Regions from separate parts of the Sedimentibacter sp. genome, predicted to be linked through region 1. Evidence: riboswitches for the same ligand, from Rfam matches in the RefSeq annotation. Region 1 holds a riboswitch; the other holds the start of a gene.
What was found. A riboswitch is a leader RNA that binds a small molecule or an ion and turns the genes downstream of it on or off. The one in region 1 is predicted to bind thiamine pyrophosphate.
Positions count from the first base shown of each region.

Region 2: another riboswitch for thiamine pyrophosphate. It lies ahead of AAGU76_RS04470 (thiamine-binding protein); the one in region 1 lies ahead of thiW (energy coupling factor transporter S component ThiW).

Region 1 covers NZ_JBCFAS010000004.1:10,368-26,415, forward strand. Annotated here, with positions in the region: gene AAGU76_RS14940 (HesB-like protein) at 1-271, shown strand, start outside; gene rpsR (30S ribosomal protein S18) at 393-617, opposite strand; gene ssb (single-stranded DNA-binding protein) at 697-1,161, opposite strand; gene rpsF (30S ribosomal protein S6) at 1,187-1,474, opposite strand; TPP riboswitch at 1,646-1,746, shown strand; gene thiW (energy coupling factor transporter S component ThiW) at 1,836-2,327, shown strand; gene thiC (phosphomethylpyrimidine synthase ThiC) at 2,329-3,633, shown strand; gene thiM (hydroxyethylthiazole kinase) at 3,652-4,473, shown strand; gene thiE (thiamine phosphate synthase) at 4,460-5,107, shown strand; gene thiD (bifunctional hydroxymethylpyrimidine kinase/phosphomethylpyrimidine kinase) at 5,104-5,883, shown strand; gene AAGU76_RS14985 (CxxH/CxxC protein) at 5,966-6,121, opposite strand; gene AAGU76_RS14990 (MBL fold metallo-hydrolase) at 6,129-6,917, opposite strand; gene AAGU76_RS14995 (M23 family metallopeptidase) at 7,092-8,120, shown strand; gene AAGU76_RS15000 (S-layer homology domain-containing protein) at 8,159-9,664, opposite strand; gene AAGU76_RS15005 (phospho-sugar mutase) at 9,708-11,414, opposite strand; gene galU (UTP--glucose-1-phosphate uridylyltransferase GalU) at 11,426-12,292, opposite strand; gene AAGU76_RS15015 (rod shape-determining protein) at 12,374-13,405, opposite strand; gene AAGU76_RS15020 (ribose-phosphate pyrophosphokinase) at 13,696-14,847, opposite strand; gene AAGU76_RS15025 (ATP-binding protein) at 15,088-16,048, opposite strand, start outside.
Region 2 covers NZ_JBCFAS010000001.1:933,237-949,284, forward strand. Annotated here, with positions in the region: gene AAGU76_RS04410 (M20 aminoacylase family protein) at 1-1,061, opposite strand, end outside; gene AAGU76_RS04415 (Zn-dependent hydrolase) at 1,202-2,434, opposite strand; gene AAGU76_RS04420 (AraC family transcriptional regulator) at 2,556-3,455, shown strand; gene AAGU76_RS04425 (ADP-ribosylglycohydrolase family protein) at 3,561-4,811, opposite strand; gene AAGU76_RS04430 (hypothetical protein) at 4,927-5,079, opposite strand; gene AAGU76_RS04435 (aldehyde ferredoxin oxidoreductase C-terminal domain-containing protein) at 5,288-6,997, opposite strand; gene lpdA (dihydrolipoyl dehydrogenase) at 7,051-8,499, opposite strand; gene AAGU76_RS04445 (SDR family NAD(P)-dependent oxidoreductase) at 8,571-9,362, opposite strand; gene AAGU76_RS04450 (alpha-ketoacid dehydrogenase subunit beta) at 9,401-10,372, opposite strand; gene AAGU76_RS04455 (thiamine pyrophosphate-dependent dehydrogenase E1 component subunit alpha) at 10,369-11,349, opposite strand; gene AAGU76_RS04460 (dihydrolipoamide acetyltransferase family protein) at 11,425-12,414, opposite strand; gene AAGU76_RS04465 (response regulator transcription factor) at 12,621-13,739, shown strand; TPP riboswitch at 13,782-13,913, shown strand; gene AAGU76_RS04470 (thiamine-binding protein) at 13,994-14,290, shown strand; gene AAGU76_RS04475 (ABC transporter permease) at 14,259-15,032, shown strand; gene AAGU76_RS04480 (ABC transporter substrate-binding protein) at 15,059-16,048, shown strand, end outside.

The DNA.
Region 1 (16,048 bases):
AGCAAATGTCGATTCATACAACGTAAGAATCTCTTTAGACAACTACGGATGCAGCGGTCCCATATTCGGTGTTTCTATAAGCGAGCCAACTGAAGCTGACGAGGTGGAAACAATCAACGAAGTGACATTCATGGCAGAAAAGTCTGTGATTGAACAGTATGGCGGGTTCATAATTGTTTCAAGCGAAGAAAACAACGGAAACGGCGTAGGCCTTAAGCCTGTTGTTCAGCCTCAGTCAGGATGCAGCGGCTGCGGCGGCGGATGCCACTAAAACAATTAAGAATTAATAGTTAATAATTAAGAATTGACGCAGATAACGGCTAGCCGTTATCTTTTTTTGCAACAAAAAAGACTTGTGCTGGCACAAATCTTTTATTATTTAATCTTATAGATTAATCTGCTACATATGGAAGCAATGCTATTGTTCTTGCTCTCTTTATAGCTCTGGTTACCATTCTCTGATGCTTAGCGCAAGCACCTGTGATTCTTCTTGGTAATATTTTACCTCTTTCAGTTGTATATTTCTTTAACTTTCCAAGGTCTTTGTAATCTATATGTGTTGCCTTTTCCTGGCAGAACTGGCATACTTTCTTGCGAGGTCTTCTTTTTTGACCCATTCTGTCGTTCTTGTCGTTATCTCTAGCGTTTCCGCCTTGTCTTGAACTCATTGATATTTCCTCCTTCCGCTATTGTTGTTTAAAATGGTATATCTTCGTCATCTACCGGTTGGAAAATGTCGTTGTCTTCATCCGGGAACTCATCGAAAAAGCTGCTATCTGGCTGGATCGATCTTCCCTGCTGCGGAGCTGATGACTGTCCTTTTCCGCTGCCGATAAACTCTACTCTATCTGCAATAATGTCTGTTGTATATCTCTTTTCGCCTGACTGTGTAGTGTAACTTCCTGTTGAAATTCTGCCATGAACTGCGCACTGACTTCCCTTTGTAAGGTAGTTGGCGCAATTTTCAGCCTGTTTTCCAAAAATAGTAACATTTATGAAGTCTGCTGTAGGTTTTCCCTGGCTAACAGCTTGTTGCTTTTTTTCTCCGAACAATTCCTTGTCTACAGCTAAAGTCAATCTGGTCACAGCCATACCTGTCGAAGGTATGAATCTCAGCTCGGGATCCCGGGCCAACCTTCCTATTAATACAACACTATTCATTAGTTTACCTCTTTTATGTTTATTTCTATTCTTCTACAGTAATCATATGTCTGATAAAGTTATCACTGATTTTGCAAATTCTGTCTATTTCGTCAACAGCATCTGCGCCTGAAGTGAAATCTACAAACACATAATAACCTTCTCTTTTCTTGTCGATTTCATAAGCAAGTCTTCTCTGACCCCACTCATTAACTTTTTCGACAGTTCCTTGTCTTTGGGTTATTATGTTCTTTACTTTTTCGATTTCAGCATTTCTTACGTCTTCTTCAAGATTGGACAATAAGATAAAAGCGCCTTCATATTTTCTCATCATTTGAGTCACCTCCCTTTGGACTTTGGCCCCTGCTTACTCAGGAGCAAGGATAGCGAATATATTATAGCATTGCCGCCATTATTAAACAAGCATTTTTTTACTATTTTTCAAATTTTATTTTCAGCTTAATTTTGTTGACTAGTATGTGCATTAGTGTTACTATTAATGCAACTAAATATTTTCGGGAGCTTTTGAAGGCTGAGAGGAAACTTATGTTTCGACCGTACCTGATTTGGATAATGCCAACGTAGGGAAGAATGAATGAGAATTTATATTGGGTGTACTTCAAAAGAAGTGCACCTTTTTTGATTCCTTGAAATTCAAAACCAGAAATATTTAAATAAAAAATCTGGAGGTCTATATGACGAACGCAAAAAAATTAGCTCAGGCAGGGATTTTCATCGCTGTAGGAGTTGTGTGCTCAACTTTTTCGATTCCTGTGGGAGCTGCAAAGGTATTTCCCGTGCAGCACATGATCAATGTTCTGGCAGGTGTGACTCTGGGGCCAACTTATGCTGTTGGAATGGCTTTTGTTACATCTCTCATAAGGGTTATGATTGGAACCGGCAGCCTGCTGGCTTTTCCGGGAAGCATGTGTGGGGCTTTTCTCTGCTCCATGCTTTACAAGCACACCAAGAAGCCTTCCCTGGCTTTTGCAGGTGAGGTAGTTGGAACAGGAATCATCGGAGCACTTTTGGCCTACCCTGTTGCAGCGTTTATCATGTCAAGAGAGGCTGCCTTGTTTGGCTTTGTCGTGCCTTTCATCATGAGTTCAGCAGCTGGAGCAGGAATGTCCTATGTATTTATTACAGCTTTAAGAAAAACCGGATTTTACAAAAATATGGAGGTATGAAATGAACTACAAAACACAGATGGAAGCAGCAAAAAAAGGAATAATCACTCCTGAAATGGAAGTTGTCGCTTCCAAGGAGAACATAAATGCAGAAAAGCTGAGGGAGCTGGTCGCCAAAGGCAGGGTTGCAATACCTGCAAACATAAATCACAGGTCACTTAGCCCCGAAGGAATAGGAGAAGGGCTGAAGACCAAGATAAACGTGAACCTTGGAGTGTCAGGCGACTGCGCCGATTATGAAAAAGAATTTGAAAAGGTAAAGATGTCCATTGAGTTCGGAGCCGAAGCGATAATGGACCTGAGCAACTACGGAAAGACAAACACGTTCAGAAGCCAGCTCATAGACTACTCTCCCGCCATGATAGGCACCGTGCCAATGTACGACGCCATAGGATACCTGGAAAAGGACCTTCTTGAAATCAAGGCTGAGGATTTTCTGAAGGTAGTTGAAGCCCATGCCAGGGAAGGAGTGGATTTCATGACCATACATGCAGGGCTCAACAAAAGCTCCATTGCCAGCTTCAAGCAGTCCAAGAGGCTCACGAACATTGTTTCCAGAGGCGGCTCGCTGATTTTTGCATGGATGGAGATGACAGGAAACGAAAATCCCTTCTATGAACACTATGATGAGCTTCTGGACATACTTTACGAGTACGACGTAACCATAAGCCTGGGCGATGCCTTAAGACCCGGAAGCATCAATGATTCCACCGATGCGGGACAGATTGCGGAGCTCATTGAAATAGGACACCTGACCAAAAGGGCATGGGAAAAGAATGTGCAGGTGCTGGTTGAAGGTCCCGGACACATGGCTCTCAACGAAATTGCAGCAAACATGAAACTACAGAAAAGACTTTGCCACGGAGCTCCCTTCTATGTACTGGGACCAATAGTCACCGACATAGCACCTGGATACGACCACATAACATCGGCCATAGGCGGAGCTGTTGCTGCGGCCAACGGCGCAGATTTCCTGTGCTACGTAACACCTGCGGAACACCTCAGACTTCCGGATGTAAACGACGTAAAGGAAGGATTAATAGCTTCTAAGATAGCTGCCCACGCCGGGGACATTGCCAAGGGTATTCCAAACGCCAGGGACATCGACAACAAAATGAGCGATGCCCGCCGCAGAATCGACTGGGAAGAGATGTTTTCCTATGCCATTGACGGGAAGAAAGCCAGGGAATATTTCGAAAGCACCCCTCCCGCAGACAAGCACAGCTGCTCCATGTGCGGAAAAATGTGCGCCATGAGGACAACAAACAAGATACTTAACGGAGAGAAAGTTGAATTTACAAATTGAATGTGAAAGGAGCGAGTTATGTTTACAGATATGCTTAAAAACGTGAGAAAAGCTCACCCTCTGGTACACAACATAACAAATTACGTGACGGTCAACGACTGCGCTAATGCACTTTTGTCTCTGGGAGCCTCTCCCATCATGGCAGATGACGAGGAAGAAGTCGAAGAAATAACCGCCATAAGCAATGCTCTGGTCATAAACATCGGAACGCTTAACTCCCGCACAATCAAATCCATGATACTGGCAGGGAGAAAGGCAAACCAGCTTAGCATACCCGTGGTCCTTGACCCCGTCGGAGCAGGAGCCTCAAAACTCAGGACCGAAACAGCATTCTGCCTCCTGGAGGAAGTTAAGTTTTCTGTCATAAGGGGAAACATTTCGGAAATAAAGACCGTTGGACGACTGAGCAGCTCAACAAGAGGTGTTGATGCAGACATTTCAGACAGCATCGGTGATGACATCCTGGACAAAACCGCAGAATTTGCTGTTCACCTTTCCCGTTCAACAGGGGCAGTCATAGCTGTAACAGGAGCCGCAGACATAGTAACCGACAGCATCAAAACCTACATAATCAGAAACGGTCATCCCATGATGAGAAGGGTTTCCGGAACAGGCTGCATGCTTTCTTCCATAACGGGAGCTTTTATTGCAGCAAACGCCGGCACAGTTGACGCATGCGCCGCTGCCCTTTGCACCATGGGCATATGCGGTGAAACGGCTTACGAGAACATTTCATCCCGGGTAGAAGGAACATCATCCTTTAAAACGCATCTCATAGATTTCATGGGGCTCATAGATGACAACATGCTTGAAGGGAGGGCCAGAATTGAAGCCAGATAGAAACTCATTTTCACTTTACGCAATAACGGACAGGACCTGGCTTAAGGACAAAAGTCTGGCGAAAGCTGTGGAGGAAGCAATAAGGGGCGGCGCAACCTTTGTGCAGCTTCGCGAGAAAAACATAGGCCATGACGAATTTGTACGGCTTGCCCTCCAGGTGAAATCAGTCACCGACAGGTACAATGTTCCCTTTGTAATTAACGACAACATAGATGTGGCACTGGAAACCGATTCGGACGGTGTCCACATAGGTCAGAATGATGGAACTGTTCTGGCAGCAAGAGAAAGGCTGGGACACGGCAAGATAATCGGAGTCTCAGCAAAAACAGTAAAAGCTGCGGTGAAGGCACAGCTGGAAGGAGCCGACTACATAGGAGCAGGCTCTGTTTTCTCCACATCAACAAAGCTTGATGCAGAAAACATAACCATCGGAATTCTTAAGGAGATTGCAGACTCCGTCAGCATACCTGTTGTTGCCATAGGAGGCATAAGCAAGGACAATGTGCTGAAGCTTAAAGGTTCCGGCATTGACGGGATCTGTGCCATATCTGCCATATTCGGAAAAGGCGACATCAGCTCAGCTGCCGGAGAACTGCTGGAGCTTTCAAAAATGGTAACAGGAGGCAAGCTATGAGAACTATACTTACAATTGCAGGTTCAGACTGCAGCGGAGGAGCCGGAATACAAGCCGACCTGAAGACCATAACCAGCCACAGGATGTACGGAATGAGTGTAATAACAGCCCTAACGGCTCAAAATACCACAGGAGTTTTCGGCGTCATGGAATCCACCTATGAGTTCACTTCCATGCAGATAGATGCCGTGTTTTCAGACATACGCCCTGATGCCGTAAAGATAGGAATGGTGCCAAACAATGATATAATAAAAGTCATTTCTGAAAAGCTGGTGCTGCACAACGCCAAAAACATAGTGCTCGACCCTGTGATGGTTTCAACCAGCGGCAGCAGACTTATAAACAATGATGCCCTGGACATGCTGAAAACTACTCTTATGCCGCTGGCAACTGTAATAACGCCCAACATACCTGAAGCAGAATGCCTTAGCGGCATAAGGATAAAAAACAAGGATGATATGGAAAAGGCTGCAGCAATGATCTCCAGCCTGTACTCAGGACACATCCTAATAAAGGGCGGACACCTGGAGGACACCAGCGACGACCTTTTATACCGTCACGGGGAACTTTTCTGGTTCGAACAGGAAAAAATACTCAACAAGAACACCCACGGAACAGGCTGCACCCTGTCCTCTGCCATTGCATGCAGCCTGGCGGAAGGCTTCACCGTAAAGGAAAGCATATACAATGCAAAGCAGTATGTAACCGGTGCCTTAAAAAGCAACCTGAATCTAGGAAAAGGAAGAGGCCCACTGAACCACTGCTGGAACCTATAATTTGGTCATGTATCCCTAGGCGCAATGAGATACGTGCTTCCTCTTGAGGACAAAAAAACAGATGGACATATCCATCTGTTTTTTATGCTTTCACTTCATATTCGGCAGGCTCATTGCAGTAGCCACACTTTTTTTCCTGCTGGATTTTCGTGATTACCGGAGCTTTTTCCTCATCATTCACAATGTCGTCCAGTGCCATCTCAACGTGCTCCTTGCACGCATAAATTATTTCTTCCATGATTCACCTATATTTCATAAACCTTGCTTGACCTGTCTCTGTATGTCATGTCAAGGCAGATTCCCGGATTTACCTCTATGCAGTTTTCTTTCAGAATGTTCTCAACGGTCTTGTAGGCAAGCTGCGGAAAATTGTTTTCTTTGCTCAGATGCCCCAGCAGCACTATCTCATTTCCTCTTTTCACCACTCTGGTTATGAGGTGTCCTGCGGTGTCGTTGGACATGTGGCCGAATTCGCCCAGAACCCTTCTCTTCAGCGGCCACGGATACGGTCCTATGAGTACCATGTCTTCATCGTGGTTTGATTCAACAAGCAGAAGGTCTGAATCCATGATGCTGTTCGCTATGCTGTCTTTGACGCAGCCTGTGTCTGTAACGAGGCTTATTTTTTTGTTTTTGTAAAATATGTTGTAGCCCACCGGATGAGCCGCATCGTGTGATATGTCAAAGGACTTTAGTGTCAGGTCCCCAACTTCGGCAAAGTCATCCATTATTCTTATGTTGTGGGACTTGATGCTGCCCAGCGCTTCGCTCATGGCCTCCCACGTCTTTGCATTGGCATAGATGGGCACATCAAGACGCCTGGACATTATACCCGCACCCTGTATGTGGTCTGCATGCTCGTGGGTAATGAATATGGCATCGATCTTTTTCGGGTCTTCTCCTATATTAACAATTTCCTGCTGAATTTTTTTGCCGCTGAGGCCTGCATCAACAAGAATTGTGGTGTTTTCAGTTTTTATATACTGGCAGTTTCCGCTGCTTCCGCTGTACAACGAACAAAATTTTAATTTCAATTTGTCCTCCCGAACTTAGAATCAGCTTAATATTAACATAGAAATTCAATTAATACAATTAATTTCTTGTACAACCATGCATTAAAACATGGTTTCTGTTCGTCAATGCGAAGATTGTTCTATCACGGCTGTTGTCAGCATAAAATTTATTATATTATATTTCAGAGGTATGCAATGATTATTAAAATAAAATCCAGATTATTATTTGCATGCGCTGCAGCAATTCTATGTACGGCCCTGGCAGCAGCATTGTTATTGAACTCGGATCAATCGGTGTCGGTAAACGAGGAAAAAACATTCATAAAATGGGTTGATTTCAGGGTCTCCTACGAAGCCATGGACAAGGCGCTCAAGGCAGACATCAACAGCGTGGATGAAGAAGTGAAGCTCAACTGGATAGAGATACTTTCATACCTGGCCGTGCGTTACGGCGGAAATTTCTCAAATTACAGGGCTAAGGACATGGATGCTCTCATTGCAAAGCTTAAGAGCGGTGAAAGCATAGAGAGTCTCACGAAGGACATGAAACACTACAGCTATTACTTCGAGGCATACACCGCAGTGTTGGGAGGATTCGTGGGGCCTTATGAAATCCAGGTGGCCGATGAGAACAACCCAGGCAAAAAAGTATGGGTGCAGAAATACGGACTGAAGGTTTTTTCTCCCATAGCCGGAGGCTACTACTTCAACCACTATGATGACTTCGGGAACTCAAGAAGCTACGGCTTTACACGTTCTCACCTGGGCAACGACCTCATGGGGTCAGTGGGAACTCCCATAGTTGCAGTTGAAACAGGCCGGGTGGAGGCGCTGGGGTGGAACCAGTACGGAGGCTGGCGCATAGGCATCCGAAGCCTCGACAGCAAAAGGTATTACTACTACGCGCATCTTAGGAAAGACCATCCCTACGTGAAAACCCTTAAGGAGGGCGATATCGTCAAGGCAGGAGATGTAATAGGCTATCTAGGCATGACAGGGTACAGCCGAAAGGAAAATGTGAACAACATCAACGTTCCTCACCTTCATTACGGCATGCAGCTTGTATTTGACGAATCCCAGAAGGAAACTATAGCAGAAATCTGGATTGATGTTTATAAAATAATCAAACTTTTGAACAGAAACAGGTCTCCCGTTTCCTACAATTCAGAAACAAAGGAGTTTGAAAGAATTTACGATATTAGGTTCCACAATATGCAACAATAAAGGCCGCACCATATTCACTTTGCGGCCTTTATTCATGATTAATTTAAACTGTTCACTTCTTCAAGCTTTTCTGAAACCTTTACCATTATGGCAGCGGCTTCAGCCCTTGACAGGTAGTCATCCGGGCAGAATGACCCGGAACCTTTTCCTGAAATCAAGCCATTTGTGTACGCTGTCTTAATTGCTTCCTTTTCTTCCTGGCTCAGATTTCCAAGATCCTTGAATACGGTCGTTATGTCCAGATTTTCATACTTCTGGTCTTCATCGAAAATACCGTCCATTATGATGGTAGCTTCTTTTCTTGTGAGCCTTTCCAGAGGTTCAAGTTCTTCCCTGTAGCTTTTTAAAAGGCCCCGGTCATAAACATCCTCAATGTACGTCACTGCCCACGGATGGATTTCCGAGGCATCTGAAAACGGAAGCTTTGAATCTTCTATTGTTGTCACACCTTCTGTTGTTGATGCTTCGTTTTCTGCAGCTACAACTTCTTTTGAATCTTCTTCATTGTTTACGTCAATAGCCTTGCTCAGGAATATGAAGAACTCTTCCTTTGTGGCAATGCTGTCAGGGTTGAAGGACTTTGACTCGCTGATGATACCCTTGTTGTAAAGGTCCATTATATCCTTGCGGGCCCAGTGGAAAGCGATATCGTCATAGACGTATCTTCCGTGTTCTGTGTCTCCCGTTCGCAGCAGCCAGTTTCTTTCAATCCAGCCTTCAGTGTTTTCATCCACGTAAACCTTGTACCAGTAGAATCCGTTTTTGAGAACCGGACCGTCTGTTATTATCCCCAGCTGATTTCCTTCAAGCTCTCGAATGTACTTTCCTGCAGGCTCGTCACGAAGCTGGTAGGAATCTCTCACACCGTCAGTCCTCACATAGTCGTTCTTTTCATAAAAGACTATGTCCCCGCTGCTGGCGTAGGCTGGTGTAGGAACAACCAGCGACCTGCTGGGCAGTCCCGACGACGGAAGATATGAGAAATCAATGTTGCTTACCTTTTTTCCGTATTCCTTTTCAATTACGTTGTAAATCATCTGCTGATACGTATACTTCTTTGCATATGACGTCACAATGTTGGGATTATTGCTTTGAGCCCATCCATTGTATGCCCAGAGGGCAAAATACCAATTTTCCAAAATATTCGGGTCCATGTTTCCAACGCTAGACAAGGACTGGTAGGAGCTCATGCTCCACTTGTTCAGGAGTACATCCGCTCCGGCTTCTATGTTGTACCTGATGTCGTACTTAAGCCTGTTGGAGTCGTAGCCTCCGTTTCTGTTGCTAACCTGCATCAGCCCAATGCTGCTGCCGCTTATTTTGGGTGTTCCGTCTGAGTTGAACTGCTCAAAAACAGACTCAACCCTTGCTATTGCCTTCAGCAAAACCGAAGGAACAGCTCTTTCCCTCGCAACCTCATCTATCATTGATTCCAGTTCAGCCCTGGACGGGTTGCTTCCAGCAAAAGCCAGTGTGTTAAATGCAAATACAAAAACGAAAATTAATAGAATTATTTTTCGGGTTGTGGTTTTAAATATTTTCATATTTACAGCCTCCCTAATTTTATTTTTTAACCTCACCAGTTGTTTAGTTGTTTATCTGTATGCGGTCAATTGCGCTTAATATTTCTTTCTTGGTATTTTCTAAAACCTGCGTGGATTTGCTTTCATTTTCCTCATTTATGGAAAAATAAATTTTCAGCTTGGGCTCTGTACCGGATGGTCTTAGCACCAGCCACGATCCGTCTTCAAAACAGAATTTCAGCACATCAGACTTTGGATAGTCCAGATGCTCCGTCTTACCGTTTAAGAGATTTAATGAAGTCCCCATCTTGTAGTCGTAAACATGCAGTATGCTTTTGCCAGCAAAGGAGCTTGGCTTGTTTTCCCTGAAGTTTTCCATTATGGCCTTCATCTTGTTCTGACCTGTTGAGCCTGCAAAGGTCAGAGAAACAGTTTCCTCTATATAGTATCCGTGTTCCCTGTAAATATCCTTAAGCGCATCCAGGAGAGTGCTGCCCTTTTTCTTATAATATGCAGCCATTTCACAAATGAGCATACTGGCTATAACCGCATCCTTGTCCCTGACAAATGTCCCTGCCAGATACCCGTAGCTTTCCTCGTAGCCGAAGATGAAGCTGTGTTCCTCTGTGTCTTCAAACTGCTGCATCATTTCAGCAATATATTTGAATCCTGTCAGAGTGTCAAAGTTTGCCACATTGTACTTGGATGCGATTGCCCTTCCTATTTCACTGGTTACTATTGTCTTAATAACAGCTCCGTCGGCAGGAATTTTTCCCTTTTCATACATGGAGCTCAGCACATAATTCAAAAGGAGAGCCCCTGTCTGGTTTCCGTTCAGCGGAACGTAACTTCCGTCTCCGTCCTTCACAACCAGACCTACCCTGTCGCAGTCGGGGTCGGTTCCAATGATTATTTCGCCTCCGCCTTGTTCAGCTCTTTTTATTGCTATCTCAAAAGCGCTTATTTCTTCCGGGTTCGGAGACTTTACCGTGGAAAACATGGGATCCGGTTCTTCCTGTTCCTTTACCACAGTCACATTTTTGTAACCCAGCTCCTGGAGCACCCTTCTTACAGGCATGTTTCCTGTTCCATGAAGCGGAGTGTATACGATGTTAATATTCTTATCCACATCATCCCTGATGCTCAGGCTCTTAACCTTGTTTATGTAGACAGTATCCAGCTCGTTTCCCACCATAACTATTTTGCTGCTATCTTCGGATGTTTTTATGTCCTTAAGCTTAACACTGTTTATTTTCATGATTATTTCATCCGCATCTCCAACAACCTGGCCGCCAAACTGGTCATAAACCTTGTAGCCGTTGTATTCGGGCGGATTATGGCTTGCAGTAATCACAACGCCGGCCTTGCAGCCGAAATGTCTCACTGCGAATGAAAGTTCAGGAGTCGGCCTGAGGCTTTCAAACAAGTACACCTTTATGTTGTTTGCGGCAAAAACTGCTGCTGCCTTTGACGCAAATTCCCTTGACATGTTTCTTGAATCGTACGCAATTGCAGTGCTTATGTTTCCATCCGTGTATTTTTCATTTAAAAAATCTGCAATGCCTTGTGTTGCCTTTGCTACAGTAACGAAATTCATACGGTTTGTACCTGCCCCTATTTTCCCCCGCATGCCTCCGGTGCCAAATTCCAGCTCCCTGTAGAACCTGTCCTCAACTTCACTCTCAATTTTTTCGATTTTTTTCAATTCTTCTTTTAAGGATTCGTCTACAAACGGACTGTCCAGCCATACTTCCAACTTTTCTCTGTACATGACAACACCCCTTAATCCAAATTTATAGTTCGCAGATAAGCTTTGAAGCTGTCCCTCAAATCATCTCTCTTCAGTGCAAAGTCAACGGTTGCTTCAAGAAATCCTATTTTGCTTCCCACGTCGTATCTTCTGCCTTCAAAAATATATGCAAAAACATCCTCAATATTACAAAGATCCTTCAGTCCATCCGTAAGCTGAATCTCACCGCCCACTCCCTTTTTAGTATTTTCAAGGATTTCGAATATCTTTGGTGTTATTATGTACCTTCCCAAAATTGCTATGTTTGTGGGTGCCTTTTCCATTGCCGGCTTCTCTACCAAATCCTTAACAGTGTATATTTTGTCGTTTAATTTTTCGCCGGATACTATGCCGTACTTGTTAACATTTTCCCACGCTACCGGCTGCACGCCCAGAATTGTGGAGTTATATTCTTCAAACATTTCAATCATCTGCTTCAGGCACGGTTTTTTTGAATCAACCACATCGTCCCCCAGCAGCACGGCAAATGGTTCGTTTCCGACGAAAGATTTTGCGCAGTAAACAGCATGACCCAGACCCAGCGGATCTTTTTGCCTCACTGTGTGTATGTTTATCATTTTTGATATTTTTCTTACTTCTTCCAATAACTCTTCTTTGTGAGTTTTCTCAAGATTGTCTTCAAGTTCCACAGCCCTGTCGAAATGTTCTTCTATGGAGCCCTTGTTCCTGCCTGTGATTATCAGGACGTCTTCTATGCCAGAAGCAATTACTTCCTCGACTATGTACTGTATTGTAGGTTTATCGACTAAGGGGAGCATTTCTTTCGGAATTGCCTTTGTAGCCGGCAAAAACCTGGTTCCCAGACCTGCTGCAGGTATAACTGCTTTTTTAATTTTCATACTCAACCTCTGTATTTATTTTCCCAAATTGGTCAAATGCAATAAGGGACCCGGCAACCAGGCCGGAATCCCACATGTTCATTAAGATGCGCTGTAGTTAGTTTTTATGTTTTCGGTTATCAGTGAGTCTTTAAGCACATCCATATGCTCCAATGACTGTCCTGTTCCTTTTGCAACGCATGAAATGGCGTCGTCTGCAATCATAACATTCAATCCGGTCCTCTTGCTGATCAATTTGTCCAGACCTTGAATCAGGCAGCCGCCTCCGGTCATGATGATACCCTTTTCGCTGATGTCAGCAGCCAGTTCAGGCGGGGTTTTCTCAAGAACAGAGTGAACAGCATCAGCTATGGAGGTTATGGTTTCCTCAAGAGCCTCAAGCATGTCGGATGATGATATGGTCAGGTTTACAGGAAGACCTGTAACAAGGTTTCTTCCTCTTACTTCCATGTACTTTTCCTCTTCTGCGGGGAAGGCGGCCCCGATGTTGATTTTCAGCTCTTCAGCACTTCTAAGACCTATCATCACATTGTATTTCTTTCTTACATATCTTACTATGGCGTCGTCGCACTTGTCTCCTGCTACCTTTATGGATCTGCTGACAACAATTCCTCCCAGGGAAATGACTGCTATGTCGGTAGTTCCGCCGCCCATGTCTATTATCATGTGTCCTGAAGGCTTTGTTATGTCAAGACCTGCTCCTATTGCCGCAGCCACAGGCTCCTCTATGAGGTAAGTCTTCTTGGCGCCGGCATTGTTGCTTGCCTCAAGCACAGCTCTCTTTTCAACTTCTGTAACTCCGCTTGGAACACATATGATAACCCTTGGTTTTATAATGGAATTTCCAACTGCCTTCTTTATGAAATACTTCAGCATTTTCTCAGTAATGTCAAAGTCTGAGATTACTCCGTCCCTCAGAGGTCTGATGGCAACTATGTTTCCCGGCGTACGTCCAAGCATTTTTCTCGCTTCTTCACCGACCTCCAGGATCTTGTTTGTGTTTATGTCTATTGCTACAACAGAAGGTTCGTTAATTACAATTCCTTTGCCCTTGATGTAAACTAATACGCTGGCAGTACCAAGGTCTATACCAATGTCCATTCTGAAACTCATTTTTATCCTCCTGAATTTCCTTTTCATATATTTTACTGATTTTCGTTCAAATTATGCAAAATGTACCATTAAGATACAATGATAAAAATTATACCACATAATTCTTTATATTTCAATTTTTTTGTTTTTGTCTTTCACAACCTGTCAATGAAATACTTGTGCTATTTCGTCCATAGTAAGGCACAGCTGCCAGTACTTTCATAATGAAATGAATGATATCGGACAGAGGACGAAATAAAAATGTCTGCCCGTGGACAGACATTTTAATCTCATGCAAATTTGCTTAATTCTTATTTGAGCAGTTTCTTTATTTTTTGAACAGGGTCCAAAAGTTCGCTCAGCGATCTGTCGTAGTTCAACGTATCGATGATGTTTGCAATGTATTTGGACATGTCAACTTCTTCATACCACGGTTTACCCATAAGTTCAGGCTTTCTGTAAATCATGTTCGTAGTGAATATTTTTGTGATTATGCCTTCTTTAAAAGCATTGTCAAATTTGTCGAATCCTTCCGTGAACAGTCCGAAAGCAGAGAAAATATACACGTTTCTTGCTCTTCTTTCCTTGAGCTTCTTTGCAACGTCAATCATGGAATCTCCTGAAGCAATCATGTCGTCAACGACAATCACATCCTTGCCTTCCACGTTGTCTCCCAAAAACTCATGGCTTATAACCGGATTCTTTCCGTTTACGATTACCGAGTAGTCCCTTCTCTTGTAGAACATTCCCAGATCCAGTTCCATAACAGACGAGTAGTAGATGCATCTGGACATTCCGCCTTCATCGGGAGAAATGATCATCATGTGGTTTCTGTCAATATCGGCATCAGGAACGGCTCTAACAAATGCCTTTATCATCTGGTAGTGTGGATGGAAATCCTCAAAACCGTGAAGAGGAATTGCATTTTGAACTCTCGGATCGTGAATATCAAAGGAAATGATATTTTCAACTCCCATGTTTGTGAGTTCCTGCAATGCAAGGGCGCAGTCCAGCGATTCCCTTGTGGCTCTCTTGTGCTGTCTTCCTTCATAAAGCATAGGCATTATAACATTGATTCTCTTTGCCTTGCCGTTCATGGCAGCGATGATTCTCTTAAGGTCCTGGTAGTGGTCGTCAGGACTCATGGGCACTTCCATGCCGTACATCTTGAACTTCACGCCATAATTAAAAACATCGGATATTATGAATATGTCATGGCCCCTTACAGTCTCATTGATCACACCTTTTGCTTCACCTGATCCAAACCTTGGACAAACAGCATCCAGCAAAAATGTCCTTACAGGATTTGATCCTTCCTGGTAAATTACCCCGTTGTTATCCTGTCTCCACTCTTTCAGATAGTAGTCAATTTTTGCCGCAATTTCTTCGCAGCCCTTCATTGCTATTATTGACAAGTCTCCAAACGGCTTGGGCTCACTGTACACATAATCATTTATATTCATTTTTTCCTCCAGTTTAAACAATGCATTCATTTCTTCTGTTCTTCTATTTCTTTTTACATTCTATCAAATATTTATCAATTGTCAAAAGAAAGTGCCTGGAATTTTGTTAAGTTATCTTAACAAACGCAGCCTGTTTATTGTTCATTCTTTTGGAGAGCTTGAACTGCAGCGTCCGGAACAATCTTAATCAGTTGCAAGCAAAAAGGCGCCAGTATCAGCGCCTTTTTACACAATCTACACCTACATGTAAATTTTGGCTATCTGAGCAGACAGTTCCTCGTAAGTAAATGGTTTTTCCATGATAATCTGCCCTCTCCTGGCCAGCTCCTCGTAATCATTCTGTCTGGCATAACCTGTTATAAAAATAACAGAAGCATCTTTTCTGGCCTCCTGCATGTGCTCAAACAGCTGTCTTCCCGTCATTACAGGCATTGATATGTCCAAAACGGAAAAGGCAATTTTAGAGCTGTTCTTCTTGAAAAACTTCAATGCAGATACGGGTTCGTTGAACTTAACCACATCGTAACCCAGATCCTCAAGTATTTCTGCCTCCACATCCAGCACGTTCACATCGTCATCAACCAGCATTATGAGATTGCTGTTTATTTCCTTGTGTGCATCTTCTGAAATTTTTTCCTTCTTCTTATACACTGGCAGGAAAACTTCAAACATTGTTCCGACGTTTGAATTGCTTATGACATTGATGTAACCCGAGTGTGATTTCACCGTTCCGAACACCACAGAAAGGCCAAGGCCTGTCCCCTTGCTCTTGCTTTTGGTTGTGTAGTAAGGCTCGAATATTCTGTTCAGGACTTTTCTTTCTATTCCCTTGCCGTTGTCCTCCACATAGATCTTGATGTACTGCCCGGGCCTTATGATGTCACCGTGGCTCAAAACCGTGTCTGAGAATATGACTGTGTCTTCAGAACCGATTCTTACCTTTCCCACATTGTCCTCCAAGGCGTCCCTGGAGTTTAAAATGAGGTTCACGATAAGGCTCTCAATCTGTGCTTCGTCTCCCTGCACAACCTTGTTTGCTGCACCATACTCATAGGTAAGTTCGATTTTCTTGGTGAGGATTGAATCAACCATTACGTAGGTGTTATCCATGACGTTTTTCAAATTAATTGGCTTGTTGATGCTGCTTTCTCTTTTTGAAAACATCAGGATTTTTTTTGTTAAACTTGCTGTGCTTTGAGAA
Region 2 (16,048 bases), on a different contig from region 1:
ACAGAAATGTCAGCGCCTTTTCCGCTTCCGAGGAACACGAAACATCCTGGTACATGTTTCAGGAAGTTGCCAAAATCTTCTGAGGCCATCCAAGGCTCGCAATTTGTATTGACCTTGTCTTCTCCCACAACATTTTTAGCAGCCTTTGCAGCCACATCTACGCATTTTTCCCAATTGATTGTAGGTGCAAACTCATGAGTGTACTCAAATTCACATTCTGCCCCATTCATCTGACAAATTCCTTCGCAGATGCTTCTCATCCTTGTTTCAATCTGTTCTTGAACTTCAGTTGAAAAGCTTCTTGTATCTCCTAAAATCTCAACATTAGAAGGTATGGCATTATGAACTCCGTCCGTATGCAGCTCAGTGCATGATATGACTGCCTGATTTAACGGATTAACATTGCGGGAAACTATTGTCTGCAATGATACTATAATCTGAGCAGCTGTTACAAGCGGGTCTATTCCCACATGAGGACTTGAAGCATGGGAGCCCTTGCCTTTGATTTTAATGACAAAATTATCTTCACTTGCCAATATTCCCATCGGACGCGTGTGGATCGTGCCTTCAGGAATAAATGGCATATTGTGAAGCCCGTAAATTTCATCCACAGGAAATTTTTCAAAAAAACCATCATCAATCATTGCCTGTGCACCCTTTCCGGGCTCCTCGGCAGGCTGGAATATCAATCTAACTGTTCCGTTGAAATTTTTTCTTTCTGCAAGCAGCTTTGCCGCTCCCAGCAGTGTAGCGGTATGTCCGTCATGACCGCATGCGTGCATTTTGCCGCAGTTCTTGGAAGCATAGGGTACTTCCCCTTTTTCCGTCATGTTGATTGCATCCATGTCGGCTCTGAGTCCTATGACGCCTGTACCGTCTCCAGCTGTCAAGCTGGCAACGACACCTGTCATGCCGATTCCTGTTTCAACGTCATAACCCATTTCTTTTAATTTTTCTGCAACAAACCTTGCTGTGTTCTCTTCCTGAAAAGCTGTTTCCGGATTTTGGTGCAGATAGTGTCTCCACTCAGCCAATTGATTTAACAGTTCCTTATTATCCATAATAGTCCCCTCCGTAATTATTTTATTTAATTTCATTTCACAAATCAACTTTGTAATATCTAAAATCGTAGTTTCATAGGTTCCATTGTTTTATTATATTTTCTATCCATGCTGTTTACAACCTAATCTGTATTTTCAATTTATTCAGATTCTGCCAGCTTCACAATCACATTCATCAACACATTTGCTCCAGCAACCAAATCAGGTCCCAGTGTGAACTCCTTGGAATTGTGGCTGATACCGTCCACACTTGGAACGAAAATCATAGCAGTAGGACATATGCGCGCCATCATCTGAGCGTCCTGACCTGCTCCTGATGTTATTCGTCTGCACGGCAGGTTGTGCTGTCTTGCTGCATCCTCAACCAGCTTTACTATACTTTCATCAAAAATGACAGGTTCAAAACGCACTAACCTTTCTGTTGAAATTTTAACATTTTTGCTGACTTCGATCTCCTTCAGATAATCTGCAAGCGCAGCTTCTTCTTTCTTTAATGTCTCATCATTTGGATTTCGCAAATCTACAGTAAATACTGCTTTTGAAGGTATGACATTTATAGCATTTGGTTCAAATTCAATGCATCCGACTGTTGCTACAGAATTTGAGCTGCTTGCCCTGTCGCATACAAAACTAATTACCTTGGCTGCTGCATGCCCTGCATCTTTGCGCATTGCCATAGGTGTCGTTCCAGCGTGATTTGCCACGCCTTCGATTGTAATGCGCTGCCAGGAAATTCCCTGAAGATTTTCAACTGCTCCAACAGGCATTTTCATGCTGTCAAGTATGGGACCCTGCTCTATATGAAGCTCTATGAATGAATGAGGCTTTAAAAATCCAGGTTCTTCAGAACCATAATAACCAATTCTTTTTAACTCTTCGCCAAGAACTGTACCGTCAGTTCCGACTGTTGAAAGTGCTTCATCTGCTGATAGATCTCCAGCATACACCAAGGAACCCATCATGTCAGGTGCATAGCGCACACCTTCTTCATTGGTGAAAACACCAACTACTATCGGTCTGGAAGGAACAAATCCGTTACTGCGCAACGCATCAATCACTTCAATACCGGCAATTACACCATAACAGCCATCATAAATCCCTGCGTTAATGACAGTATCAATATGTGACCCTGTCATGACAGGAGATTGTCCTTCATTTTCACGGTTGCTCCAAATACCAAATAAGTTTCCTATGCGATCAATTTTAACTTCCAATCCGGCATCTTTCATCCAAGCAACCACTGCATCACGTCCGGCCTTATCCGTATCAGAAGCTGCCAGCCTTGTGAGCTTGTCTCCTTCACGGCCGGTTTGACCCAGCTCCTTAAGCCGGCTTAGGAATCGTTCTTCATTTATTGATAATTTTATGCTCATTTAATTTTCTCCTTTTTTGTTTTATCATAATATAATTATATTGACAGCAAGTTGCATCGTATATAATAATATGACTATAAAATATCGCTATTTTGATTTTGAATTATAAGGGGTGAATAATTTGCAGGTATATGATATTAATATTGATCAGCAAATGAAAGAAACAACACAGCATGGCAGTCTGGATTTTCCTTTTGCAATTTATGAAACACAGCTTAATAAAAATGTCTTGGGGTTTGTAAACTGGCATTGGCACAATGAACTGCAGTTTTGCTATGTGGTTTCGGGCAGAATTATGCTTTACGTCAACAATGTAGAGATTATGCTAAAACCCGGGCAAGGTTTTTTTATAAACAAGGATGTCCTTCATATGATTAAGCCCTATGAAATTACGGACAGCAAATATGTATGCATAAACGTGCATCCATCACTGCTATATGGCACACCGGGAAATGTCATCGAACAAAGACTGATAAGACCATTCGTTCAAAATTCAGCATTTACTCACTGCATTTTTTCACCAGAAACAACTTCTGAAAAACAAATTCTGCTGCTATTATCGAAAGTGCATAGTCTGTATACGGAAGGTGAATACGGCTATGAGCTTGATATCCTCATAAGTTTGCTTAATGTATGGAGAGAAATAATTTTGATTCAGAAGCAAAAGCTTCCTGTTGACAGAGCCATATCCGAAACGGATGAAAACCGCATTAAATCATTGCTGTTGTTGATTCACAACCGTTATAAGGATAAGCTTACGCTAAAGGATTTTTCTGATGAGGTTCATCTTTGCAGCAGTGAATGCTGCCGATTATTCAAACGGCATATGGGATGCACCATATTTGAATATGTGATAGATTATAGAATTGAAAAAAGTATAGATTCCTTGTGTTTTTCTGATTTATCAATCAGCCAGATCGCTTATGACTGCGGCTTTGGCAGCACCAGCTACTACATTGAAAAATTCAGAAAAAAAACAGGCATGACTCCTCTGGAATATAAAAAGAGCGTATGTTCATAAGAATAATTGATAGTTGATTCGACCTATAAAAAGACCTTTGAACTGCTTACCAATAGCTGCGTCAAATATAATATCAATTATTATTTAATATACTTATTAGGAACCTTACTGAATATGAGCATGGCGTGTAATCCTCTCAGCTCTAATGGCACCCATTATTAATGATAGGATACATTGCTCGTCCAAACATTCTGTCTCAGCATTTTTCATAGATTTTCTATTCCATTGAATGTCATTATTATGCAAAATAGAACTGTAATCTGAAAGCTGGTATTCTGGATGATTATCAGAAAATTCATAAAATTCTCTGATAAACGAGTCCACTAATTCTTTGAAACTTACATATGGCAGCCCAATCGGTTCCTTTGAGATTCCATCGTATTCACCAAAACAAATCCAAGTTCCATATAACTGTTCATAGTCTAATTTCCCAATATATTTTGTCAGTACTTTATACTTATTTGAATCACTTTTTTCTCCTATAAACTCACACCATTCATCGTAAATAGTACGCAGCTCAGAATCCAGGTAAGTTAGTGCCTTTTCTTTTATATCTTCCGGAACTCCGTAGTATGCTTCTGCAATAGAGCCTGTTATAGCAGCAAGCGTATCACTATCTCCCCCCAATGAAACAGCAGTTCTTATTGCATCTTCAAATGAAGTTGATTCAAGAAATGCTTCAATTGCTTGCGGAACGGTTTCCTGACAGGTTTCATTAAAATCATATTTATCCCTTATTTCATCAATTGAAAAATCTAGCTTATAGTAACTTTTATTTATTTTTTGCCTAATTTCTTCCTTTGTGAATCCTCTCTTTGCCATAAAAATTGCTACTGCTGAAGCTTCTGCACCCTTAATGCCCTCATTTTGATCATGCGTAACCGAAGTTACTATTTCAGATAGTTCACAAGCGACTTGCTCTGTACTTGCTGCAAGTCCCACCGGGCTAATTCTCATTGCTGCTCCATTACCAAAGCTGTTATAGGGCTCAGGACTGTCTGTGAAAACCCAAAGTCTAAACATGCCTCCATATCCGCAATTTGGGTATTTGCGACCTATTTCCTGCATATATTTAATTACCATATTTTCTAGCAATGAATTGTACTCATAATTATTTCCCTTTTCATTTAATGCAGGTTTTAATTCTTTCTCTGTTTCCATAATTGCTTTTGCTACAGCAATAGTCATAATAGTGTCGTCTGTTACTTGACTTTCACTAGCAAAGAGTTCAAAATCCTTGCTTTTGTGATTATTAAATTCGAAACGAGATCCTGCAATATCACCAATAATAGCTCCTATCAAGCTTTCCACCTCTTTCTCATTAACGCTCATTAATCTCAATAATGAAATTTTCAAATCCCATGCACCTATTAGAAATTATAATACATTTCAGGAAATTTTCAATTATATAAATTTCAAAATAATGTTTTAATATTTAAACTACAATCCATTTTTATTGTCTACCATTAATTCAGCCTCCGTTAGGAAAGGTTGGGAATATGCAAACCGTACTACCTCCAGCTACTACAGGATTTCTATCATTAACTATATCTCCATTAACCGTTATTAATGCAACACTCTTTTCGTCAATATTCAAAGCCTGAATCAATTCTTTCAGACTCATTTCTCGTTCTCCTTGAATTTCGATGCCATTTTCACTGTTATAGTATTTATGTTGCAGCCTAAATATTGAGTATAGCTTAATACAATAATATACCATATTGGTTGTTAGTCCCCCTGTTATAATAATATGTTCATTTTCCGCTGCTTATAATAAATAAAGGGGAGCAGTTTTAATCCTCCCCCTTACAGTTTATCTATAGTCATTAATCTCAAAATGGTATAGCCAAATTCAATTCTTCATCGGTAAAATCAAACACAGAATTGCTTGGCGATATTGGCTCATTATATACAAAATCCGGCAGTCGGTTATCCTTGTCAGTAAATCCAGCTGCTTTATTAAACTGCTTCTCCATGGCTATAGTTTGTACTCCGATTCCAAAAAGCCTATCAACTGTCCATTCACCACCAAAACGAGCTGTCATCATATCCAGCAGATAACCGACATTCTTAGGGTCATCAGTACAAAATCCAGCAAAAATACACATACCCAAGTTGTCGAAGGTGGCCATACCAACCTGCAAATTTGTGGATAAGTCAACTTGGCCTTCCTTTTTAATTGGATCTACTGTGGGATTGCCCAATGCATTACCGGCAGTATGATCTGCACCCATAGGGCTTGTGGCATATGTTACACCTGTGCCTTTCAAAGCACGCGGATCATATCCTGCCATACCCTGTCCCTTAACTGTAGGTATTCTTTTTACTCCCAGTTTTTTACCTACATACTCAGGACCATGTCCTAGAATCTTTCCAAACTCAGTTCCGTCAATCATTTCCTGAACTAAGGCAAGAGCGCCTTCATCATCACCAAAGGCCAGCTTACCAGCTTCCATGCAGATTCCTATCGTGATTCCTGTATCCATAGTATCCAGTCCGAAGTCATCGCACATCCGATCAATAGCTGCAATAGTATCCAGTGATTTAATTCCGCAATTGGCTCCAACTAATGCTATTGTTTCATACTCCATACCTGATGTTAAGTACTCACCTTTATCATTATTGTAAATATTGGAACAGCTAATAGCGCATCCAGGATGGCATGAATGACCGACCTTTCCGCCTCTCTTGCTCTGGATTTCGACAAGTTTTTCTCCACTGATACTTTCAGCATCCTCAAATCTTCCACTGCTGTAATTTCGGGTAGTTAATGCTCCCATAGCGTTGACCATATTGACAAGAACTGCAGTCCCTAAAGCTGGCATAGCCTGCCCTGAAACCGGGTTATCCTTGATGCCCTGTATATAATTTCTAGCAGCTGCAGTAAATTTTTCCTTGTCAGCATATTGTGCTGTTAACGGCCCTTTTACATCCAAGATGATTGCCTTCAGTCCCTTTGACCCCATTAGTGCACCTAATCCTCCGCGTGCTGCTGCCCTGCTTGGATATCTGTTAGCACCAGTAACCTGAATCGAAGAATTTTTATAACCTCTTTCTCCAGCTCCGCCTATGGAAATGATTCCTACATGATCACCGTATACCTTCTGAAGTTCATCATTAAGCTGGTAATTATTCATGTTCGAATATTTTTCTCCAGGCAACAATTCAACATTTTCTTTGCTTATCTTTAGTATATGCCAAGATTTTATTTCTGGTTGTCCTTCAATAATAATAGCCTTGATATCCAGCTTAGCCAACTGTTGTGCGACAATACCGCCAGCATTGGCTTCTTTGATAGTCCCTGTCAGCGGGCTTTTTCCACCGATGGACAGCCTACCCGATGAGGGTGCTATTGTGCCCGTGATTAGACCGGGACAGACAATCAGCTTATTTTCCGGTCCCAACGCATCGCAAGCTGCATTTACTTCATTATTCAGAATTTTGGCCACAAGCCCACGACCGCCATAGTATGTATATTCCTCTTGGATATCCTCTAAAGAAATGTTTTTTTCATTCATATTAACACGTAAAAACTTACCCATTACACTCACGCTCCTTCTATATGATTTTTGGATTGATAAATGTTTTTTATTTTTTAAATTGAATGAAGATTAAGTCCAACAGCTGCCAAGGCTGACTCACCCAAAGCCTCAGAGAGAGTAGGATGCGCATGGACAGTATTGAGCAAATCCATGACTGTCATTTTTTTCTGTACAGCCAAGGTCAGTTCGGTAATCAACTCTGTAGCCTTGGGACCTATTATTGCCGCTCCCATGATTTGTTCGGACTCCTCATTGATGATAAGCTTTACAAAACCTTCATTGTGCCCTTCGATTAAAGCCTTGCCATTACCAGCAAATGGGAAACGAGCTATCTTTACTGAACCATGAAGCTCGCGTGCTTTTGACTCTGAGAGGCCCACGCTAGCTATCTCAGGATTTGTATATATGCAATGGGGTATAGCAGAATAATCAGCATTACAGGTTTTACCCATTATATTAAATACGGCCGTACGAGCTTCCATATAAGCAACATGAGCTAACTGTTCACTAAGTGTAACGTCTCCTATTGCATAAAGACCTGGTATATTAGTCCGCATTTGTTCATCTGTTTCTATATGACCGTTTCTCATACGAACTCCAATTTCCATAACTCCCACATCACTCAGCAATGCCTTTCGCCCAACACAAACTAACAATTTATCAAACTCAACCAATTGTAAATCACCATCAGGTAGTTTTACCTGAACGCATATTTCCCCACTAGATTGCTTGACAATACCTTGGGCAAGTGTTTGTGTGTAAATGCAAACCCCTTGCTTTTCCAAAAATTTTCTGATATTTTCCGATAGCTCTTCATCCTCCAAGGGTATGAGGCGGTCAGTCAACTCAATTATAGTAACCTTCACACCAAGTCGGGTAAAAATTGATGCAAATTCAACACCGATAACACCACCGCCTATGATGACCAAATTATTGGGCAATTCATTTAAGGATAACATTTGAGTGCTGTTCAATATTTTCTCCCCATCGGGCTCAAACCCAGGAATAACCACTTCTTTTGCTCCGGTAGCCAAAATTATGTTTTGAGCATGAACTTCCTGAGAACCATCTTCTGCCTTCACCAAAATGGTATTGGAATTCATAAGCTTTCCTTCGCCTGAAATAAACTTTATTTTGTTGGCCTTGACTAAATGAGTGACACCACCAACCAATTGAGTTACTACACGGTTTTTATAAGACATGATTTTTTTAAAATCAAATGAGACAGGACCGTATGTTACACCATACGCAGACGCATCGGCTGCTGAAGCATAAACATCCGTACACTTTAAAAGTGCTTTGGTTGGGATGCAGCCTGCGTTCAGACAGGTACCTCCCAACTTATTCTTTTCAATTAGTACGACATTTGCACCCATCCTTGCAGCCAGTATAGCTGCAGCATAACCACCTGGCCCTCCACCAATAACTGCAATATCTGAAGATATCTGTTCATTCATTTTACTCACCTTTTCAATAAAATTTCTATTAATCAATTCTGGCATCTCCTGCCCCTATAATGATAAAAGGGCTTTGAACCTGATACCACTCCAAGCCAAAGCCCTAATCGAAAATATCAGTGAATTGCACATCCACCATCTACATTTATTGTCTGTCCTGTAATATTTTTAGCCAAGTCAGATACCAAGAAGACAACCATATGCGCAATATCTTCTGGTTCTTGTGGCCTTCTTAGCGGAATCTGACTGCTTGAAAACTCATTGAAGACCTTATCCCTTACTGTGTCATCACCGTTATTCGTCATTAATTTCAACTGCGTTTCCCACATATTTGTTCTGATGATTCCTGGACAGACAGCATTTATATTGATGTTGCATTCAGCTGCCTCACGAGCCAGAGAATTGCTCAATGCAATTACTCCGTTTTTAGCTGCCGCGTAAACCGCTGCCCCAGGAGATCCCATTTTAGCCGCTACTGAAGACATATTGACGATTTTCCCTGATTTTTGTGGAACCATATATTTCAGTGCTGCCCTTGTGCCATAGATTACACCTTTGAGATCTATGTCTACCAATTTATCAATTTCTTGTTGTGTTAAGTCCATGAATGGCTTCATGATTCCAATGCCTGCGTTATTCACCATAATATCAAGCTTACCAAATTCTTTTACAACCTCATCTACACCCTTGTTGAAATCATCTGCATTACTGGTGTCAACTTTGAATGCCACGCTGGCAACGTTCATGTTTTTTATTTGTCTGACTACTTCTTGTGCTCCTTCATAATTCATGTCTCCAATTCCAACATCACATCCTGCTTCAGCCAGCTTCAAGGCAATAGCTTTTCCTAAGCCGCTTGCTGCACCTGTGACAATGGCCTTTTTACCTTCCAAATTAATAGATATCATCTTTCATTCCTCTTTTCCTATTATTTGAGGTGCTGGTATTACTTCAAAAGATCTTTAACACTCTTCACAATAGTATCTTTATTAGGCAGACAATACTGTTCAGTCATTCCGAATGGCAACGGAATGTTGGCTGCTCCTATTCTGATGATTGGTGTTTTTAAATATGGGAAAAATTTTTCTGTGATGACAGCGCTAATTTCACTGCCAAATCCGCCTCTCTTAGGAGCCTCATGCACAATAACCACACGTCCAGTCTTTTTTACTGACTCCCCTATCGTCTTAGTGTCAAGAGGTATTAAGGAGCGGGGGTCGATAATCTCCACTTCGATTCCTTCATTAGATAACTCCTTTGCTGCATCCAAAGCCTGGTATACTTGAGTCTGGAGAGCTATAATCGTCACATCTTTCCCTTCCCTGACCACTTGTGCCTGGCCTAAAGGTATGGTGTACTCTCCTTCAGGCACCTCACCCTTAACGCCCATCATAGATTTATGTTCTAAAAACAGCACCACATCATTATCACGTATGGCAGTCTTTAAAAGTCCTTTTGCATCATATGGTGTTGACGGCATAACAATTTTAATTCCAGGGAAGTTCATAAACCAAGCTTCTATACACTGGGAATGCTGGGCACCACCACCTACACCTGCTCCTTGAGGACAACGTACTGTCATAGGTACACTCAGTTCGCCACCCGACATGTAACGAGCCTTTGTACCCTGACTGGCAACCGCATCAAAAGCCATGATGACAAAATCTCCAAACTGCATTTCCACGATAGGCCTCTTGCCTGCCGTAGCAGCTCCAACACCAAAGTTAGCATATCCGGATTCAGCAACTGGCATATTGAATACGCGGTCAGGACCAAATTTTTGATATAGACCAGCAGACTGTTGAAAAGCACTGCCAAGCATGGCTACATCCTCTCCAATAAGGAATACATCTGGATCTCTCTCCATTTCCTCCATTTGGGCTTCCAAAATTGCTTGATTCATAGTAAGCATTCTCATAACAAATCACCTCCAAGATTTGTTGCATATACATTATCGTAATTCAGAATTTCTTCTGCAGTAGGAAATGGTTCTTTCTCTGCATAATTGAAGGCCTCTTCTATTTCCTGATGTACTTTTTCATCTATTTCCTCAAATTTCTTTTCACTTATGCCTTGCTCCAGCAACGTATTTTTCATGCGCTTAATACAATCCTCTTTGTAGGCGGTTTCAAGCTCCTCGGGATTTCTGTAAAAGCCTGGATCTCCCTCGAAATGGCCTCTCCAGCGACTAACCTTGGCTTCAACTATACTCGGTTGCCCTTTTCTCGCTTTAGCAATGGCATCTTCAAGAGTTTCTTTAACTTTTATTACATCATTACCATCGACAGTAATTCCCGTCATGCCATAGGCAGACGCTCTTTCAGAAAGGTTTTTAATCTTAGTCTGTTCATTAAACGGGTTAGATACAGCCCAACCATTGTTTTCAATATAGAAAACGATAGGCACATTCAGATTAGCTGCAATGTTCATGCCTTCATGCACATTACCTTCTGCAGCTGCACCATCTCCCAAAACACAAACTACTACAGAATCCTTTTTATCCATTTTCAAAGCCCAGGCATATCCAACTGCATTAGGGATTCCTGCTCCTAACATTCCGTTTACCGGTAATATGCGTTCTGCTTTACTGGAAATATGAAACGTGAAAGCATGACCCTTGTTGTAACCTGACCTTCTGCCTAAAAGCTCAGCAGTCAATTTCTTTAAATCAAGCTTATTTACCAGACCAGGATGAAATCGGTGTGTTGGCACTAAATAATCATTTGGTCCAAGCGCATTAACTACTCCAACTTGTGATGCCTCTTGTCCAATCCCCAGGTGGAAAAAACCTTGTAGCTTACCCTGTCCAAGCAGAGTAATTATTTTTTCTTCGTACTTACGACCCCTAACCAGCTGCTCATAAAATTTTAGCAATTCACTTTCTGAGTACTTCATTTTTACACCTCCATTGTGTTTTTAGATTGACTTATTTCGACTTAACTGAATTTAATTACTAATGATCCTCCTCCGCTAAATATTAATAATTTCCTTTGGATTTTTCATGAGATCCTTAATTGTTGATAAAAAAGTTACCGCAGGAATTCCATCCATTACAGCATGGTCAGCTGTCAGAGATAAAGTGGTCATGGGGCGTACAACTATTCTATCATCTTCTAAAGCCACTGGCTCCTTGCGGGTGGTTCCGATAGCCAAAATAGCAGCTTCAGGTGGATTGATGATAGGAGTAATAATATCAACATCAAACATTCCAAGGTTGCTGATAGTAAATGTTCCACCCGTCATTTCATCAGAGGTAATACGTTTTTCTTTAATTTTTAATGCCATATCTTTAATTTCCTGTGATATTTGCATCAGGCTTTTTTGCTCTACATTTTTTATAACAGGCACAAACAATCCATCTTCGCTTCCTACTCCAACGCCGATGTTAACAGATTTATATAAAACCAGTTTGCCATCTTCCATAGATGCATTTAAAAGTGGATTTTTCTCAAGGGCAAGACCTACTAATTTAACAAATATGTCAGTGTATGTAACTTTCTTTCCAAGCTCAGCTAATTCATCCTTTAATAATATCAATTCCGTCATGTCTGCTCGCGTAGTCATTGTTCCCTGTGGCGATATGCGTAAACTCTCAGACATTCTTTCTCCGATAACCTTTCTAAGGCTGCTAACCGGTTTTGACTCTAATATTGTTTTAGGACCCTGTTGATCCTCTATTTTGATTTCTGTATACTGTGCAGTATGGTGGTTCGTATTACTGTTTGATTCAGAAATTATTCCTATTACTGTAGCCACAGGAACTGTCTCTCCTTCTTGGACAATGATTTTGTCCATATATCCATCTGCTGATGCCTCAATCTCGCTGGTCAATTTTTCTGAAGATATTTCAGCCAAAGACTCTCCCTTTTTAACAGTATCGCCTTCCTTTTTAAACCAGTTTACCAAGGTCCCTTCTTTCATAGTCGCACCTAATCTTGGCATATAAACTTCAATGCTCATATTTGTCTCTCCTTTCTTTTTTATTAAATCTTATCAAATAATAAAATCGTTATCATCGCATAAATTCCTTATTTTTTTGAATAACACATACGTAAATTTACGTATTTTTATAGTTTCAACAATTTATTATTGCTAAAAATTTAAAATATTTATATAATTATAATAATAAAATGGCATGATAAAAAATTTTTGAGGGAGGTCTTAATATGGGCAGAAGTCTTCTCACAATTAAGGATTACGACAAAATCCTGCAGTTTATTTCTCAAATTCATAACGGTAAGGGAGATTACCGTTATGAATTGTTAAAAAACATTTCAAATATTTTTTCATTCAACTACCTCACATTTCATCTAATTGATTCTGACGGCCGGTTTTCTAGCCCTATAGGCCTCAATATAAGTGGACAACTTTTTCAGATGTATGCTGAGTACTATTTCAAAACAGATATTTTCCATCCAATTAACATGGGTTACTTTATGATGACTAAGAAAACGATTGCAATAACCGATCTTATGTCCTTAAAACAATTTGAAGCAACGGAGTATTACAAAGATTTCTTGAAAAAGGATAATCTATATTATGAAGTAGCCATGCCCCTAAAGTTCAATAACCAGCTGATCGGTGCGCTTGGTATATTTCGTCCGAAAGAAGAAGGTAACTTTACTCCCAGGGATTATGAGATTCTAAGAAGTCTTTATGACAATATAACTTATCAACTCCACGAGTATCTTGTAAGAACTCAAATAAAAAATGAGCAGCAGATTTACAAAAATTGCATATCACAGCTGCCCATAGGCATGATTGTTCTTGATCAAAGAAGGAATATCATCAACAGTAATGAGATTGCCAAAATTTATTGTCTCGATCTTTTAAGCGAAACCTTTATTTCTGATCCAGTCCATGAAGTTGTGCAAAATATATTGCCTAATATATCTTTTCAATCCAAGGATTCCACTTCAGCCATTTATTATGAACTGGATAACTATACTATCAAGATAGTGCCTTCGATTGTTCCAAGTATGCAAAACGGTGTTGAAACCTATTACCTTCTTTATATAATTAAAAAATCACCAACAAAACTCCAAAATGTGCATGCTTTTACCTATAAATACAACCTTACTGAACGACAGCTGGAAATTGTGGAATTGCTTTCTCAGGGATTCTCCAACAAAGAAATAGCTTCAAAGTTGTATATCAGTACTCATACTGTTCGGACACATATGGATAATATCTTCAACAAGCTGAATGTCAGCAGCCGAACCGCTATACTTTTTAAACTGGGTTTCATTGAAGATACCGCCAACAAAGACCTCCAAAGAACTTGATTTCTTCTCACTCCTTGACAACAACATTTCATTATGATAATATTTAATTCATAGGGGAGCTTAATGAATTAGGCTGAGAAGCGGACTACTCCAATGTTCAAAACCCTGAAACAGTAAAACTGTTTGGAACCTGATCCAGGTAATGCTGGCGTAGGGATTGTATATATTGGCGCATAACCTTTAGGATTACAACCTCTCCCATTGCCGGAGAGGTTTTTGTTATACCTATACTAATTAAATTTCAGGAGGGCTTTATGCAAGCAAATGTAGCTATTCAGGTATTACCGCATGTGGATTCTGATGAAGAGGTAATCCGTATTGTAGATGAAGTAATTGCGTATATTAAGAGCACGGGATTAAATTACTATGTGGGACCAAGCGAAACTTCGATTGAAGGAGATTATGACCAACTGATGGAAATAGTTAAAAACTGCCAGTTAATAGCAGTCAAGGCAGGAGCTCCGAAGGTATCTTCATATGTAAAAATAGGTTATGCTCCGGATGGTGGTGTGCTGACTATTGAAAAAAAAGTTACAAAGCATCATCAATAAGGTATCTCCGTTTTTTGCCATAGTTGTCATATTGATCGTATGGCAGCTTTTATCCACCACGGGGGTTGTGCCGAAGTACATGCTTCCTTCTCCTGCTGATGTGGTTATGGCATTTGTCAATGATTTTCCGCTTTTGATGGAACATGCTAAGGCAACTTTGACTGAAGCGTTTTTGGGCCTGACCATCGGAACAGCGCTGGGATTTGTCATTGCCGTACTCATGGACAGATTCAACTTTTTTTACAAATCCGTGTACCCAATCATGGTTCTGACGCAGACTGTTCCTACTGTTGCCATAGCACCTCTTTTGGTTCTTTGGCTGGGTTACGGAATTTTGCCCAAAATCACGCTGATAGTCATAACGACGTTTTTCCCCATAGCCGTTAGCTTGCTGGAAGGGTTTAACTCCGCAGACAAGGATGCTCTTAATCTGTTGAGGGCAATGGGTGCAAACAGGCTTCAATGCTTCATACATATTAAGCTGCCAGGTGCCTTAAGCCAGTTTTTCTCAGGTCTTAGAATTTCAGTTTCCTACTCGGTGGTGGGGGCTGTGGTTTCTGAGTGGCTGGGAGGCTTCACGGGCCTTGGTGTCTATATGACCAGGGTAAGAAAATCTTATTCCTTTGACAAGATGTTCGCTGTTATATTTTTTATTTCAGCCATAAGTCTGCTGCTGATGTTTGCAGTGTCTTTTCTAAAAAAATCAGCAATGCCATGGGAAAATACAAAAAAAGAAAATTGAATATCAAAATTGAAAGGACAATGAAAATGAAAAACATAAAAAGAAAATCTTTGTATCTGGTTGCTGTGCTGATGCTTTCACTGTTTGTGCTTGCATCCTGCAGTTCAAACCAGTCTCAGAATCAGGGCAGCAACAATCAGACTGCTGAAAATCAGAAAGTAAGAATCGTACTTGACTGGACGCCCAATACAAACCACACAGGCTTATATGTTGCCCAGTCAAAAGGATATTTTGCTAAACAGGGACTGGACGTTGAAATCATGCAGCCGCCGGAGGGTGGAGCTGAAGCCTTGGTTGGCGGCGGCGGAGCCGAATTCGGAATAAGCTTCCAGGACACGCTGGCACCAAACTTTGCTTCTGCAAACTCAATGCCCATTACAGCAGTTGCCGCATTGATTCAGCACAACACTTCAGGTATAATTTCACTTAAGGAAGACGGTATTGACTCCCCTGCCAAAATGGCCGGTCACAACTATGCCACATGGGATATGCCCATTGAGCAGGCCATCATCAGAAAGATAGTTGAAGATGACGGCGGAAACTTCGATGAAATAGAAATGGTGCCCAGCACTGTAACCGATGTTATCACAGCCTTGCAGACAGATATAGACACCGTTTGGGTATATTATGCATGGGACGGCATAGCAACAAAGGTTAAGGGACTAGAGACAAACTACTTAAACTTTGCTGACTACGGTACAGAACTTGATTACTACAGCCCTGTACTTATCACAAACACCAATTATGCGCAGGAAAATCCTGAAACTGTAAAAAAAGCACTGTCTGCCATAAAACAGGGATATGAATTTGCAATAGAAAATCCTGAGGATGCAGCGAAGATACTGCTTGAAGCTGCTCCTGAACTGGATTCAGAAATAGTAATAGAAAGTCAGAAATGGCTTGCTGACCAATATATTGCAGACGCGGCGCAGTGGGGTTATATAGACCAGGAAAGATGGGACGGCTTCTATGGATGGCTGTTTGAAAACAAGCTCATTGAAAGTGAAATTCCTAAA